One region of the Mobilicoccus sp. genome, then DNA from elsewhere that is predicted to be linked to it. Evidence: riboswitches for the same ligand, from Rfam matches in the RefSeq annotation. Region 1 holds a riboswitch; each other region holds the start of a gene.
What was found. A riboswitch is a leader RNA that binds a small molecule or an ion and turns the genes downstream of it on or off. The one in region 1 is predicted to bind thiamine pyrophosphate.
Positions count from the first base shown of each region.

Region 2: it holds a riboswitch for thiamine pyrophosphate, as region 1 does, so the genes downstream of both, RT054_RS09925 (ECF transporter S component) here and thiO (glycine oxidase ThiO) in region 1, are expected to answer to the same signal.
Region 3: it holds a riboswitch for thiamine pyrophosphate, as region 1 does, so the genes downstream of both, thiM (hydroxyethylthiazole kinase) here and thiO (glycine oxidase ThiO) in region 1, are expected to answer to the same signal.

Region 1 covers NZ_DAMBGD010000020.1:22,739-28,139, reverse strand. Annotated here, with positions in the region: gene RT054_RS14215 (thiazole synthase) at 8-805, opposite strand; gene RT054_RS14210 (sulfur carrier protein ThiS) at 802-1,056, opposite strand; gene thiO (glycine oxidase ThiO) at 1,053-2,294, opposite strand; TPP riboswitch at 2,284-2,390, opposite strand; gene thiE (thiamine phosphate synthase) at 2,405-3,055, shown strand; gene RT054_RS14195 (potassium channel family protein) at 3,086-3,919, opposite strand; gene RT054_RS14190 (metal-sensitive transcriptional regulator) at 4,068-4,460, opposite strand; gene RT054_RS14185 (heavy metal translocating P-type ATPase) at 4,457-5,401, opposite strand, start outside.
Region 2 covers NZ_DAMBGD010000011.1:4,214-9,614, reverse strand. Annotated here, with positions in the region: gene RT054_RS09935 (energy-coupling factor transporter transmembrane component T) at 1-384, opposite strand, end outside; gene RT054_RS09930 (ATP-binding cassette domain-containing protein) at 381-2,081, opposite strand; gene RT054_RS09925 (ECF transporter S component) at 2,078-2,731, opposite strand; TPP riboswitch at 2,789-2,891, opposite strand; gene RT054_RS09920 (DUF4235 domain-containing protein) at 3,075-3,353, shown strand; gene RT054_RS09915 (gamma carbonic anhydrase family protein) at 3,356-3,922, shown strand; gene RT054_RS09910 (peptidase E) at 4,061-4,768, shown strand; gene RT054_RS09905 (ABC transporter permease) at 5,078-5,401, opposite strand, start outside.
Region 3 covers NZ_DAMBGD010000007.1:46,946-52,346, forward strand. Annotated here, with positions in the region: gene RT054_RS07390 (sodium:alanine symporter family protein) at 1-219, shown strand, start outside; gene RT054_RS07395 (TenA family protein) at 370-1,017, opposite strand; gene thiD (bifunctional hydroxymethylpyrimidine kinase/phosphomethylpyrimidine kinase) at 1,019-1,849, opposite strand; gene thiE (thiamine phosphate synthase) at 1,846-2,496, opposite strand; gene thiM (hydroxyethylthiazole kinase) at 2,493-3,311, opposite strand; TPP riboswitch at 3,301-3,395, opposite strand; gene RT054_RS07415 (exodeoxyribonuclease III) at 3,517-4,305, opposite strand; gene RT054_RS07420 (heparinase II/III family protein) at 4,421-5,401, shown strand, end outside.

The DNA of each region.
Region 1 (5,401 bases):
GAGGGGCTCACAGGTCGGCCCGATCGGTCATCGGGGACGAGGCGAGCGCGTGTTCCCGGCGGGGGATGCGCCCGGCCCGGCGGGCGAGGTACCCGGCCTCCACGGAGCGGGCGAACGCGGCCGCCATCATCGCGGGGTCCTGCGCACGCGTCACGGCACTCGCGAGGAGCACGGCATCGCATCCGAGCTCCATCGCGAGCGCAGCCTCGGACGCGGTCCCGATGCCGGCGTCGAGGACGATCGGCACCCCGGCGCGGGCGACGATGAGCTCGATGTTGTGCGGGTTGAGGATGCCGAGACCGGTGCCGATGGGGGCGCCGAGCGGCATGACCGCCGCCGCCCCGACCTCCTCGAGCCGCCGTGCCGTGACCGGGTCGTCGTTGGTGTACGCGAACACGGTGAAGCCCTTGGCCACGAGTTGCTCGGTGGCGTCGAGAAGTTCGACGACGTCCGGCAGCAGGGTGCGGTCGTCGGCGATGACCTCGACCTTCACCCAGTTCGTCTCCAGCGCCTCGCGACCCAGTTCGGCGGTGAGGACCGCCTCCCGCGCGGTGTAGCAGCCCGCGGTGTTGGGCAGGAGCGCGATGTCGAGGCGGCGGAGCATCTCGAACAGCGACCCCTGCGTCGAGGGGCTGTACCGCCGTAGCGCCACGGTGGTGAGCGCGGTGCACGAGGTGATGAGCGCCTCCTCGAGCCGTTCCAGGCTGGAGAGCCCGCCGGTGCCCATGATGAGCCGCGAGGGCAGGCTCACCCCGTCGACGACCAGCGGGGCGACGTGGGGCTCACGGGCGTCGGAGTCCGTCATCCCCCCTGCACCGCCGTGACCAGTTCGAAGGTGTCCCCGTCGAGGATCTCGGTGTACGCCCAGGCCCCGCGCGGCACGACGACGCCGGCACGGGCGAGCGCGACGCCCAACCCCTGACCGGTGGGGGCGCGGCCGTCGTCGCCGATCTCCCTGCCGGTCTCGAGCGAGACGAGGTCGCGGCACGTGGCCCCGACCGGGAGGGTTCGCGGGGTGTCGTTGACGGTGAGGGAGACCTCGCCGATGTCGGTCATGGTGTGTCCTTTGCGACGGTGGAGTCGACGGTGGGGCGGGAGGGCTCGGAGGAGCCGGAGGGCCCGGCGGCACGCGCGAACCGCTGGGGGTCGGCGCAGCCGGCGAGGGCGAGGAGGTCGTCGTCGCCCTCGTGCGCCGAGCCTCCGAGACGACGGACGTGCGCGGCCACGAGGTCGGCGGTGAGCGGCGCGAGGAGGATGCCGTGCCGGAACAGGCCCGTCGCGACGACGACGCCGGGCGCGACCGGCCCGATGACGGGTGCGTTGTCGGGGGTGCCGGGGCGCGCTCGGGCGAGGACCTCCTCGACGGCGAACTCCCGCACCGCGGGCACGAGACGCACGGCGTCGACGAGGAGGTCGTGCACTCCCCCGGCGAGGACGCCGCGCTCGTCGTCCTCCCGGCTCGTCGCCCCGAGGAGGACCCGCCCGTCGCCGCGGGGGATGAGGTAGACGGGGCGGCCCTCGACGAGCCCGCGGATCGTGCGCGTCATGAGCGGTGCGAGGTGCGGTGGGGCGGTGAGCCGGACGACCTCGCCGTGCACCGGCCGCAGGACGTGATCGAGGTCGAGCCCGTGCCCGTCCCCGAGGTCGCGGGTGAGGTCGGCGGCGCCGAGACCGGCGGCCACGACGACGACGTCCGCCTCGAGAGCATCCCTCGACGAGCCCGGGGCGAGCTCGATCCGCGGCCGCTCCCCCGCGCGGATTCCGGCGACGGGCTCCTCGACGATCTCGACCCCCTCGGCACGCAGCGCGGCCAGCAGGGCGGCGGCGAGGAGTCGGGGATCGACCTGGTGGTCCTCGGGGGCGAGGAACGCGCAGGTGAGGTGGGGTGAGAGCAGGGGTTCGAGTCGGCGGGCCTCGCGGGTGGTGACGGCCTCGCTCCCGAGCCCGAGCCGCAGGCTCAGCGCATGGAGGTCGGCGAGGTGACCGCGATCGGCGGAGTCGGCGCCGACGATGAGGGTTCCGGAGGTCACGTAGCCCGTGGGGGCGCCGGGCGGCAGGTGTGCGGCGACCTCGTCGACGAACGCGGGGTAGCGCCGGGAGGACTCGGTGAGGAGGGCGGTGAGGTCGTCCTCCCCGTGGAAGGCCTCGCCGACGGGGGTGAGCATGCCGCCCGCGGCCCGCGTCGCACCGGTGGCCGGGGCGGGATCGAGCAGCGTGACGTCGTGCCCCTCGCGATGGAGGCGCCACGCGGTGGCGAGCCCGACCATGCCGGCGCCGGCGACGATGGCGCGCATCGTCCCTCCCTTCGACGGTGTGAGCCGCATCAGGTTCGAGCGGTCGACGAGGTCTCGTCCTCTCAGCCTCGGCGTGAGGCTCCCGCGGAACCCGACTAGCGTAACCAGCCATGCCGACGACATCGCAGGCCACCCGTGACCGCGTGGCCACCGCCCGCATCTACCTGTGCACCGACACGCGCGCCGAGCGTGGCGACCTCCGTGAGTTCGTCCGCGCCGTGTTCGCGGGCGGGGTCGACATCGTCCAGATCCGCGAGAAGGGCATCGAGGCCTCCGACGAGCTCGCGGCGCTGGCCGTGGTGGCCGAGGAGGCCCGCGCCGCAGGGGGGCTCGTCGCCGCGAACGACCGGGCCGACATCGCGGCGCTGGCCGAGGTCGACGTCCTGCACGTCGGGCAGGACGATCTCACGCCTGCCCAGGTGCGGCGGTTCTCCCCCGAGGTCGCGATCGGCCTCTCGACGCACTCCCGCGATCAGCTCGCCGGGGCGCTCGCCGAGCCCGACCTCGACTACGTCTGCGTCGGACCCGTGTGGGCGACCCCGACCAAGCCCGGCCGACCTGGCGTCGGTCTCGACCTCGTCCGCGCCGCTGCGGAGTCCGGCACGACGACACCGTGGTTCGCCATCGGTGGGATCTCCCACACGACCATCGGCGAGGTGCTCGACGCCGGCGCCACCCGGGTCGTCGTCGTCCGCGACCTCACCGAGGCCGACGACCCCGAGGCCGCCGCCCGCCGCCTGCGCCGCGCCCTGCCGGACTGACGGCCGCGGACCTCGCGCGGTTCACCCGACTCACCGTGGCGCCGTGTCCCGGTCGTCGCGACCGCCGGCCGGACCGGACGGGTCGTCGCGTGCATCCGGGGCGACGTCACGGGCGTCGCGCGCGTCGAGGTGTCGGGCGAGCTCCTCGACGTGGGCGCCGAGAGCGGCGACCTCGGCGGCGAGGACACGGAGGTCGTGGCGCGTGGCGGCCTGACTCGCCTCGTCGGCCTCGCGGATGCGGTCGGTGAGCCAGGTCGCGAGGGAGGCGGTGACCGAGCCGAGGAGCGTGACCCCCGCGATCATGAGTCCGGCGGCGACGAGCCGACCCTGGGTCGTCGCCGGGTAGGTGTCGCCGTATCCGACGGTGGTCATCGTCGTGAGGGCCCACCACAGCGCGTCGCCGATGGTCGCGATGGTGGCGTCGGGGGAGGCGCGTTCGGCGTCCAGCACGGCGAGCGCGCCGATGAGCGCGCTGAACGTTGCGCCCCCGACGATGTAGACGACGACCTGACCTCGCAGGATGTTCGCCGAGGTGCGCTGGACGACCGCGAGCGCCGTGACGAGCCGCAGCAGGCGAAGGGGTCGCAGCATCGGTAGGAGAACGACGACGAGGTCGAACGGATGCCGGAGCACGAACCTCAGCCGGTGCCGGGAGAGCAGCACCCGGACGACGTAGTCCACCGCGAACGCCACCCAGGTGGCCGTGCCGACAGCCGCCGCGGCCCGCTGTGTGGCCGGGGGTAACGCCGGATCGAGGATGGGCCAGGCGTAGGCGAGGAGGAACAGCAACGCGAGAGCGGTGAGCGCCGGACCCGCCCGGCGCTCCCAGTTCTCGCGACGGCTGGGGCTCACCTGCTGCGACATGAAGGCCACTGTGGCAGCCGGACCCTCGACTCGACTTCAGGCCCACCGCGCGTCACGCCGACCCGCACCGACCCGTCACACCCGGGACGTCACCACCGGGCCGTCCCGCAGGAACGTCGCCCTCGGGAGCCGTCCGTCACGCCGAACGTCACCGTCCCGACCGCACGAGGCGCGCGATCGCGTCGGAGACCTCCTGCAACTTCGTCTCCTGCTCCTCGCCGCCCTCGCGCGCAGCGGCGACGACGCAGTGGGCCATGTGATCGTCGAGCAGGCCCAGCGCCACGGACTGCAGGGCACTGGTCGCGGCGGACACCTGGGTGAGGACGTCAATGCAGTACCGGTCCTCGTCGATCATCTTGGCGATGCCCCGCACCTGACCCTCGATGCGCTTGAGCCGGGCGAGGTGGGCGGCCTTGTCGTCGTCGTACCCCCGCGGTCCCGCCGGCGGCTGCGGGACGTCGAGCACCTCGGCCACGTCGGCACCCACCACGTCGGGACCCACCACGTCGAGACCCACCATGGACTCCGTCGAACCGGTCACGCAGAGACCCCTTCCCTGGACTGCTCGCGGCCGGCGGTGGAGTGGCCGGTGGACTGTTCACCGAGGCCGCCGTCGGCCGAGGGCGTGAGCGGCGTGAACGACCGCAACCGCAGGCTGTTCGCGACCACGAACACCGAGCTGAGCGCCATGGCGCCGCCGGCGATCATCGGGTTGAGTAGCCCGAACGCGGCCAGCGGCAACGCGAGCACGTTGTAGGCGAACGCCCAGAACAGATTGGTCTTGATGGTGCGCAGCGTCGCGCGGGACAGACGGATCGCGTCGGCGACGAGCCGCAGGTCGCCACGGACGAGGGTGAGGTCGGAGGCCTCGATCGCCGCGTCGGTGCCGGTGCCCATCGCAAGGCCGAGGTCGGACTGCGCGAGGGCGGCGGCGTCGTTGACGCCGTCGCCGACCATCGCGACGACCTTGCCCTGCCCCTGCAGCTCCGCGACCGCTTCGACCTTGCCCTCGGGCAGGACTCCGGCGATCACCTGCTCGATGCCGACCTCGGCCGCGACGGCGCGAGCGACGGTCGCGTTGTCGCCGGTGAGGAGGACGGGGGTGAGACCGAGGTCGCGGATCATCGAGATCGCCTCGGCGCTCGTGTCCTTGACCGTGTCGGTCACGCACAGCACCCCGCGGGCGCGGCCCTTCCACCCGACCGCGATCGCCGTCGACCCGTCGTGACGGGCCCGCAGCAGGGCCGCGTCGACGTCATCGGGGAGGACGCAGCGCGCCTCCATGAGCAGCTCGGGTCGGCCGGCGAGCACCTCGAGGCGCTCACCGTCGACCGTGACGGTGCCGCGCACGCCCTGGCCGGGGACGTTCTCGAACGCCGTGACCGGAAGGAGTCCGTCGCCTTCCGCGGTGCCGGGGCCGGCGGATCCGGTGGACCCCGCCTCGAGCGCGGCCTCGGCGATCGCACGGGCGATGGGGTGTTC
Region 2 (5,401 bases), on a different contig from region 1:
GGTGGCGAGCACGGGCCGGGCGGGAAGCCGGAGCCGCTGCCCGAGGTGGTCCCCGAGGGTGAACGGGTCGAGGTAGGAGACGAACACGAGCCCGCCGACGACGAAGAACGCGACGCGCAGCCCGGCCACCGCGGCGACGGTGAGCGAGCGCGGGTCCGCGAGCAGCCAGTTGCTCCACGTGACGCCGGCCGTCGCGACCACCGCGGGCAGGAGCCGGATCAGCGGGAACCCGGTGCGGCCGACGAGGATGGCGAGGAGCACGACCTCGGCGACGAGCCCGATGAGGACCGGGGTGAGGTCGCCGATGAACAGGCCCCCGACGGTGAGGACGAACGAGGACGCGAGCAGCGACAACGGGCCGCACCGGGAGAGCAGGCCGATCACCGCGGCGCTCCCCGGGTCACGGGTGGACGGACGTCGCCGAGGGGGGCGGGCTCCCCACCCTCGCCCCGACGCCGGCCGGTGTCGCCGCTCTCGGCGTGACGGCGGTCGGTGCCCCGGGCGTCGTGGGCGCCATCGGCATCGAGGCCGTCCGGACGGGTCCCCGCGACGCCGGAGCGCACGCGACCACCCTCGAGGTGGGTGAGGGAGTCGGCGAAGGCGGTGAACTCGTCGTCGTGGGTGCTGACGAGGACGGCGGCGCCCGCGGCGCGGACGGCCGCGGCGAGGCCGACGACGGCGGCCCAGGTGTGTCGGTCCTGGCCGACGGTCGGCTCGTCGAGGGCGAGCACCGGCGCCCGGTGGAGGAGGGCCGAGGCGAGGGCGAGACGACGGGTCTGCCCCCCGGACAGGCTGGCAGGGTGCCGACGTTCGAGACCGCCGAGGCCGAGCAGATCGAGCAGACCCTCGGCGCGGCGGCGGGCGTCGGTCTCGTCGTCGCCGAGCGCGCGGGCGGTGGCGAGGAGGCAGTCGAGCGCCGTCGACCCGGTGAGGGCGAGAGAGGCCTGTTGCGGCACCCACGCGGCGCGGTCGGCGAACTCCCGGGAGGTCCACCGCGACGGCGCGGCCGCGGCCCCGTCGGCGAGGCTCGGGTCGGCGATGACCTCACCCGAGGTCGGCCGCTCCAACCCGACGGTGACCGAGACGAGCGAGGACTTGCCCGCCCCGCTCGCGCCCCGCAGCGCGGTGAGCTCGCCCGGGGGGACGCGCAGGTCCACGTCGGTGAGCGCGGCACGCGGCACCGGCGGACGCCGGTCGATCGCGAGACCCCGCCGCGGCCTGCGCACCAGCCCGACTCCGTGGACGTCCAGGCCGCCGGGTGGACGGCGGAGGTCGGCGAGCAGACTTCCGACCGCCAGCGGGGGCGGAGGCGCGGCGCCCGGCACCCACAGCCCGGCGGTGAGCAGGGCATCGCGCTGCTCGGCGAGCACCCGCGCGGGCGGACCGTCGGCGAGGATCCCGTCGGCGGTGAGGACGACGAGACGGTCGATCAGTCGATCCGCGGGGCCGCTCCCCGCCCCCAGCCACCGATCGAGGCGGTGCTCGACGACGACGAGGGTGCTCCGGCGGTCCTGCACCGCGCGGGCGACCGCGGCCCGCACGAGCGCGGCGGAGGCGTCGTCGAGCATCGAGGTCGGCTCGTCGAGCAGCAACGCGCCCGGACGCATCGCGAGCACCCCCGCGAGAGCGAGACGTTGGGCCTCACCCCCGGAGAGCGCGGTGCTGCGGTGGTCGACGCCGTAGGGGAACCCGACCGCGGCGAGCGCCTCGGCGACGCGGGTCCGGATCTCCGCCCGGGGCAGCCCGAGGTTCTCCGGCCCGAACGCGGTGTCCCGACCCACCCGACCGGCGACGAGCGCGTCGGCGGGGTCCTGCACGAGCAGGCCGACGCGTCCGTCCCCCGCACGCACGGGGTCACCGTCGACGAGCACCTGCCCCGCACGCTCGCCGGGGTCGATCTCCCCGAGCACCCCGGCGAGCGCCTGCAGCAACGTCGACTTGCCCGCCCCGCTCGCCCCGGCGAGCAGCACCCGCTCGCCGGGGTCGACGCGCAGATCGAGGTCGGCGAGCACCGGCGTCGCGCGCCCCAGCGGCGTCCATGAGAGACCCCGCGCCTCGACCGCGGCGGGTGCGGGCCTCACCGGTCGGCCGCGACGAGGTGTTCCTCCCCCGGGGGGAACGCGTCGACCGCGCCGGTCGCGGCGAGCGCCCGCACGAGCAGGTGGCCGCCGACTCCGGCGACGACCGCGCCGGAGATCACACCCGCGGCGAGGTAGACGAGCTTCCACGCCCAGCTGAACTCCGGCACGTAGACCCACCATTCGTAGACGACGATCTCGAGGACCGCGCCGAGCATGCCGCCGCACACGGCGGCGAGGAGGTCGAACCGGCGCCAGCGCCAGAACGCGACGGCGAGCTCGACACCGAGCGCCTGGAGGAACCCCGACACGAGCACCATCGCGGCCCACTGGTTGCCGAGCAACATCTCGACGGAGGCCGCGACCATCTCGCACAGCAGCGCCGCACCCGGGCGGCGCACGAGCAGCGCTCCCGCGACCGCTGGGAGGATCCAGACGCCGAGCATGAGTTCCCGCAGCGGCGGGAACACCGACAGCGCCACCTTGAGGGGCTCGTAGAGGAACGAGTCGAACCCCCAGAAGGCGACGCCGAGGGCGACGCCGAGAACGGCGAGGGTGACGATGTCGACCGCGCGCCAGGCGGTGGGTCCTCCGCGCGCCCCTCTGCGGCCCGGCCGCGTGTGGCCATGGAGATCGGCGATCTTCGTGTTCATGTGGTTCTCCCGTGACGATCCGATGTGTCGATCACCTCGGGGGCAGGCACGCGGACGTGCCATGAGAACTCGACTCCCTCCGCCGGTGTGAACCGGATCAGGTTCGAGGGTCTGCGGCGAACCGCACTCTCAGCGCCGGAGCGCTCCCCTGTCGATGTCCGGTCACTGTAACCGGCGCCTCCCCCGCCCGCAGCCCCCGGCGCCCGATGACCCGGGCGAGAGGGGTGGGCGGGGTGGGCCCGGTGGCGGCGACCGGCGTCCGGGGCGGACACGGGCCGACGGCCGCAGGACCCGCCGGGAGCCCCGATCGCCGTCGCGTCCACGGCCTGGCAGACTGCACCTCATGAGTGACAAGGTGTTCAAGATCGTGGGTACGGGCCTCGCCGTCGGCGCCGGCGTGCTGGCCAAGAAGGTGTCCGAAGGTGGCTGGAAGGCCGTCATGGCGAACGACCCGCCGGCCAACCCCGAGGACCCCGACACCACGCTGGCCGAGGCCATCGCCTGGGCCGCGCTCTCCGGCGCGCTCATCGCGCTCGCGCGCATGCTCGCGACCCGTCAGTGGACGCAGTACTACGCCAAGTCGACCGGACACAAGCCCGCGAACCCGAACGACGTCAGCTGATCGTGCGGGTCTCGCTCGAAGGGAACACGCCGAGCGTCGCTCCCCGCGCGTGGCTGGCGCCGACGGCGGTCGTCGTCGGCGCCGTGAGCGTGGAGGCGCAGGCCGGCCTGTGGTTCGGGGCGGTCGCGCGGGGCGACGGTGACGAGATCCGCATCGGCGCGCGCAGCAACGTCCAGGACAACGCGGTGCTGCACGCCGACCCGGGGTTCCCGTGCCGGCTCGGTGAGGACGTCACGGTCGGCCACTCGGCGGTGGTCCACGGCTGCACGGTGCAGGACCGGGTCATCGTCGGCATGGGCGCGACCGTCATGAACGGTGCCCGCATCGGCAGCGACTCGATCATCGCGGCAGGCACCCTCGTCTCCGAGGGGATGGAGATCCCGCCGCGGTCCCTCGTCATGGGCGTGCCGGGCAAGGTGCGCCGCGAGCTCACCGACGCCGAGCTCGAGAAGGTCGCCCGCAACGCGGCCGTGTACGTCGAGGCGGCGCGGCGCTATGCCGCCTCCGCCGAGGTGGTCGGCGAGGACTCGCCGGTCGACGACGACCTCGGCGGGTCACCCCGCCCCTGAATCGCGCCCGCGACACGCCGTCGGCGCATCGGTCGCGGTGGCTCCGGTCGTGGGGGTGAACGGCACGGTGGGAGAGGCCACATCGGCAGCTCGTCCCGCTCCCCACCGTGGCCAGGTGATCAGGGATACGGTCGTGACATGACCACTCACATCGTCGCGATGGGCGGTGGCGGGTTCTCCTCCTCGGAGGACTACCGGCCTACCAGCCTCGACCGGTACATCCTCTCCCTCACGGACGCGACCAACCCGTTGGTCTGCTTCGTGCCGACGGCCTCGGCGGACGACGGTCTCTACGTGTCGCGCTTCATCAACGCCTACAGCTCGCACGTGCGCACCTCGGTCCTCACGCTGTGGAGTGGGGCGGCCGACGCGATCGCCCGCATGGACGAGGTCGACGTGTTCCTCGTCGGCGGCGGCAACACCCTCAACATGCTCGCTCTCTGGAGCGCGCACGGCCTCGGCCAGCGGTTCCGCTCCTACGCGCAGGACTCCAGTCGTGACGTCGTGCTCGCGGGCGTGAGTGCGGGCGGCGCGGTATGGCACGAGGGCTGCACCACCGACTCCTACGGGTCGGGCATCAGCGCCCTCGCCCTCGGACTCGGGATCGTGCCCGGCAGCTTCTGCCCGCACTACGACTCCGAGGCCGACCGCGCGCCGCAGTACAAGGAGTTCATCGACACGAGCCAGCTCCCCAGCGGGTACGGCGTCGACGACGGCGCGGCGATCCACTACGTCGACGGAAAGCTCGAGGCCTGCGTGGCCGAGCGCGCCGGCGCCGGGGTCCACCGCCTCGAGCAGAACGAGAACGGTGTCCAGATCACCGATCTCGACACCCGCGTGCTCTGAGGCCCGTCTCGCACACGGCGCGCGGCACGCCACCCGCCGCCTTGCCCCCGACGGTGGGTGCGGGTGAGACCCCCGCGTCTCGAGCGCGACACAGGACGCCGCGACCGCCCGGTCACCCCGGGTGGTCGCGGCGTCCTGTGTCGTGGGGCCGGCCTGACCTGCGTGCCGGTGTGGCTGCGTGCCGGTGTTCCTGTGTTCCTGTGTCCCTGTGTCCCTGCGTGCCTGCGTCATCCGCCCGTGACAACGGCTCGCCGAGTCACCGGGGAAGGCGACGGGAGCCCCGTCTCGCGTCCCCACCCCCGCGCCTCGTCACTCCCCTGCGAGCGCGGCGGCGGGCGCGACGAGGGCGGCGTGGCGGGCCGGCAGGACCGAGGCGAGGAGCCCGGCCACGATCGCGACGGCGGCGACGAGGGCGATGCGTGCCCACGGGACGACGAGCGGGACGCCGTCGTCGGCGATGTCGGCGAACAGCGTCGCGATCCCCGCCCAGCCGTACCCGATCCCCATCGCCACCCCGAGGACGACCGCGACCGCGGAGAGCACGGCCGCCTCGACGGCGAGCATCCCGCGCAACTGCCTCCCGGTCAGCCCCAGGGCGCGCAGCAGTGCGGATTCGCGGGTGCGTTCGATGAC
Region 3 (5,401 bases), on a different contig from region 1:
CAGGTCAAGACCGCGATCTGGATCTACCGCGTCGTCTTCGTCGCGGCCGTCCTCGCCGGATCCGTCGGCAGCCTCAAGGTCGTGTGGGACATCGCCGACACGCTCAACGGGCTCATGGCCATTCCCAACCTCATCGGGGTGCTCCTGCTCTCCGGCGTCGTCATCCGAGAGACGAAGAGCTACCTCCAGCGTCACGCCGCCGGCGAGATCGAGGACTGAGGCGACGCCGCCGGCCGATCGCACCGAAGGGGGCCGTGGTGGGACATCCCACCGCGGCCCCCTCCTCGTCCCTCCGGATCGGCCTGTCCCTGGCCACCCCACCCCTTGACAGCCATCGGAGCGTCGTCATCCGGGGTTGCGGCGAGGCGCTCAGATCGGCCAGGTCTCCGTGCGCCAGGCCGCGTCCCAGAACATCCACTCGAACTTCGAGGCCGTCTCGTAGGCGACGTGCATCCGCTCGACGGTCGAGGCCGAGGCCTCCTCGGCGCACCGGTCGGCGACGGCCTTGGCCTTCTCGACCGATTCGGCGAACGCCGGATCCGAGTACATGCCGATCCAGTCACCGTAGGGGTGCCTGTCCAACGGCGCCGCCTGTTCGAGGAGGTGCTCTCCCACGTCGGCGTAGATCCAGAAGCAGGGCAGCACGCCCGCGACGGCGACGGCGTAGGAGCCCTGGGTCGTGAGCGACTGCAGGTACGACGTGTACGCGAGGCACGTGGGCGAGCGGGTGAACGCGGCGAAGTCCTCGACGTGTGCGCCGTGGAGTTCTCGCTCGACGACGAGGGTCGTCTTGGCGTCCTCCGCCCAGAACAGCAGCTCGTCGGGATCGGTCGCCTGGCCGGCGAGTGTCGCGAGAACCCGACCGTAGTCGGCGAGGTAGAGCGCGTCCTGCGCCATGTAGTAGACGAATCGCTCGCGGTCGAGGCTGCCGTCGGCGAGGCCGCGGACGAACGGGAGGTCGTCGATGGCCCGGCGGATCGGCAGCGAGCGCTCCCAGGTGTCGGTCGAGAAGGACATGTCAGCTCCAGAGGGCGTGGAAGTGGTGGACGGGACCGTGACCGTGGCCGACGTGCAGCTCGTCGGCGCGCTCGAGGGCGCCCGTGAGCCAGGCCTTGGCGTCGTGGGCGGTCGTGCCCCAGTCGGGGCGTTGCGGGCGGAGCGCGGCGAGCGCGGAGGACAACGAGCATCCGGTGCCGTGGGTGTTCGGCGTGTCCACCCGGGTGGCGGTGAGTTCCTGGACGTCGTCGCCGTCGAGGAGGACGTCGATGGCGTCGTCGGTGAGATGCCCACCCTTGAGGTACACCCGCCGCGCTCCGAGATCACGCAGTCGGTGGGCCTGCTCGTGCATCCCGGAGACGGAGGTCGCCGGATCGCGGTCGAGGAGGACGCCGGCCTCGGCAAGGTTCGGCGTGATGAGGCTCGCGAGCGGCACGAGGTCGCGCACGGCGTCGACCGCGTCGTCGGACAGCAGCCGGTCGCCGCTCGTCGCGACCATCACGGGGTCGAGGACGATCGGCAGTTCGGCCCTGCCCTCGTCGGCGCGCAGCCTCTCGAGGAACGCGCGGACGGCGGCGGTGACCTCCGTGTCGGCGAGCATCCCGATCTTGACGGCATCGGGCCGGATGTCGTCGTAGAGCGTGTTGAGCTGATCGGTGACGAACGCCGCCGGAATCGGGTGGACCCCATCCACCCCGCGCGTCGACTGCGCGGTGAGCGCCGTGATCACACACATGCCGTAGGCGCCCAGGGCGCTGAACGCCTTGAGGTCGGCCTGGATGCCAGCCCCGCCCGAGGGGTCGGAACCGGCGATGGACAGGGCCTTGGGTGGGGTGGTCGCGGGTGTGGTCATCGTGCGTCCTTCCAGCGGGTGAGCAGGGCGGCGGCGGCCTCGCGCGGGTCGGGGGCGGCGCAGATCGCACTGACGACGGCGGCGCCGTCCACCCCGGTCGCGGCAAGCATCCCGATGCGGTCGATCGTGATGCCGCCGATCGCGACGCACGGCCATGGACTCGCGGCGACGAGGTCGGCGAGCGCGGCGAGGCCCGAGGCCGTGGCGGCATCGGGTTTGGTCGTCTGGTCGAACACCGGCCCGAGGCCGAGGTGATCGAGCGTCCCGGTGGGCAGGGCGTGCGCGGCCTCGACGTGGGCGAGGGTCTGGCACGACAGCCCGAGGAGGCGGTCCGGCCCGAGGAGGTCCCGGGCGGTGACCGGATCGAGGTCGGTCTGCCCGACATGCGCGCCCTCGGCGCCCGCCGCCTCGACGAGGTGGACCCGGTCGTTGAGGAGGACGGGGACTCCCGTTCCGTCGAGCGCGTCGACGACGGAGCGGGCCATCGTGACGAACTCGGTGTCGTCGCACCGTGGGTCGCGCACCTGGACCAGGGTCGCGCCCCCGTCGACGGCGGCCCGAGCGACGTCGGCGACACGGTGGGGCCCGCCGCACATCGCGGTGTCGGTGACGAGATAGAGGGTGAGGTCGCAGGCCGGGCGGCTCACGACAGACGCACCGCCTCCGCGAGGTCGTCAGGGGTGAGGAGCGCGAGGTGGTCGAGGAGGGCGACGGCGAACGATCCGGGGCCACGACACTCCGTGGCGGCGCGGTCGGCGGCCACGGTGAGGTGCGCGGTCGCGGCCGTGGCCGCGGTGAGGGGCCGCGTCACCGCCGCGTAGGCGGCCATGAGCGCACCGAGCGCACAGCCCACGCCGGTGACGCGCGTCATGAGCTCGTGGCCGTTGTGGACGCGCGTGAGCACGGCGCCGTCGGTGACGTGGTCGACCGGGCCGGAGACCGCGACGACGCATCCGTGCTGCTCGGCGAGGGTGCGGGCCTGCTCGAGAACGGCCTCGGGGGTGTCGGCCGAATCGACGCCGCGCCCACCTCCACCACCGAGCAGCCCGGAGATCTCCGACGCGTTCCCGCGGATGATCGTCGCCGGGTGTTGCGTGAGGAGGTCCCGCGCGGTCTTCGTGCGCCACGGGAGACCGCCCGCGGCGACCGGGTCGAGCACCCACGGCGTCCCGGACTCCCGGCATCCGTCCACGGCGGCCTTCATGGCCTGCGTCGTGTCGTCGTACGGGGTGCCCGTGTTGACGAGCACACCGCTCGCGACCTGCGCGAAGATCCCCGCCTCGTGGGGGTTGTCGACCATCGCGGGCGCGGCCCCGGCTGCGAGGAGCACGTTCGCCGTCCACGGGGCGACGACGATGTTCGTCAGCGACTGCACGAGCGGAGACTGGCCCCGTAGCCGCGCGAGAGCGTCCGCGAGGTCGGTGGGGGAGATCCCTGCGGGAGGCAGGGGTGGGGCATTCATGCGACGTCCCTTCGCTAGCACGACCTAGGCAGGTTCGACGGGTGTGATCTCAGCGCCTCCTCGGGCGCACCCCGCGTCGTCCCACCACTCTAGACGCCCCCTCGACCGTCCGCCCGCGCACCCCGAGCCCGCACACCCCGAGGCCGGTGACGTCGTCGATGACATCATCCGGTCCGGCTGGGGGTGACGTGGGGTGCGGAGGGGGTCAGTCCGAGAGTGAGACGAGGACCGGGGCGTGGTCGCTCGCGCCCTTGCCCTTGCGTTCCTCACGGTCGATGGCCGCGCCGTCGACACGCGCGGCGAGGGTGGGGGAGGCGAGGGCGAAGTCGATGCGCATGCCCTGCTTCTTGGGAAAGCGGAGCTGCGTGTAGTCCCAGTACGTGAACTGTCCCTCGGTGTGGGGTCGCACGACATCGGCGAATCCGGCGTCGACGACGGCCTGGAACGCGGCGCGCTCCGGGGCTGACACGTGGGTCTTCCCGACGAAGAACCCCGGATCCCACACGTCCTCGTCGCGCGGCGCGACGTTCCAGTCGCCCATGAGGCATACCTGAGCGGCGGGGTCCGCGGCGAGCCACCCGGCTGCGGTGTCGCGCAGGGAGGCGAGCCAGTCGAGCTTGTAGGCGTAGTGCCGATCCTCGAGGCTGCGGCCGTTGGGGATGTACAGCGACCAGATGCGCACCCCGGCGCACGTCGCCCCGATCGCGCGGGCCTCGGCGACCGCGTCGGGCTCACCCCAGCGCGGCATCCCCTCGAAGCCGATCTCCACGTCCGCCAACCCGACCCGGCTGACGATCGCGACACCGTTCCACTGGTTGAGACCGTGGAAGGCGACCTCGTATCCGGCGTCCTCGAACACCTGCAGGGGGAACTGGGCGTCCTTGCACTTGGTCTCCTGCAGCGCGAGAACGTCGAGGTCATGACGTTGCAGGACGCCCACGGCCCGCTCGGCTCGGCTGCGGACGGAGTTGCAGTTCCAGGTCGCGATACGCACGCAGCCACCCTAGTCGCCACCTCCGACGTGCCTCGAAATGCGTTGGGAATGAACGAATTACTCAAGTTCCTGCGCCGGCGGCCGATCAAGAGGGGACGCCGAGCCAGGAGCTGTCATGCCCACCTTCCCTCGCCGCCCCCTCGGACCGGTCAGCGCAAGCGTCGTCACCGCCGCTGCCGCGCTCGTCCTCCCCCTCGCCGCGCCCGCAGTCAGCAGCGTCGCCGCCGACAGGACGACCCCCCAACGTTCCGTCGCGCAGCGGCAGTGGGCGGACGCCCGATGCGGTGCACCGGCCTCCGAGCCCGTCCGCAATGGGAAGCCGATGACGGTGAGAGTGCCGCCCACCCGTCCGTTCACCGTCGGGCGCATCCCGGCGAGCGCCTGGTCACGGCCCGCCTCCTCCGACCCGACGTGGCAGCTGAGCTTCTACGGCCTCGACTGGATGAAGCCGCTGGCGAAGCGGGCCTTCGACGACCGCCAGGACGCCCAGCTCGCCGCGCTCGTCGCGCAGGCCGACAAGTTCTACGTCCAGCATCCCGATCGTGGGTCGAACGCGCTCGGATGGGACGAGGGCACATCGCTGCGGCGCCTGCACGTCCTCACCTGTCTCTCGATCGTCACCGGGGACCCGCGGCTCACGTCGCGGATGGCCACCGAGGTGCGTCTCCTGTTCGGGCCTCGCTACTACGGCCCGCCGAACCATCCCGTGCACAACCACGGGCTCATGGCGAACGTCAACATCCGCGCCGCCGGTGAGATCGTCGGACGGGAGGATTGGGTGCGTGCGGCCGAGGCTCGCATGCGCCGCGAGGCCGGCATGGCGTTCACGAAGGCGGGGACGTCGTACGAGCAGTCGGCCTGGTACCACCTCGTCAACACGATGATGTGGCGGTCGGCAGGTGAACGGATGGCGAAGGGCGCCTCCGCCGACCCCGCCGTGCGCGCGATCCTCGCGCAGACGGAGCGCTCGATGGCCGTCGGTCGGTGGCTCACCGAACCCGACGGTGATCTCGTGCAGATCGGCGACACCCCCCGCAACCCCGGATGGAAACCGGTCGGCAGGGAGAGGCCCGGCGTCTTCCGCGACAACGAGGCC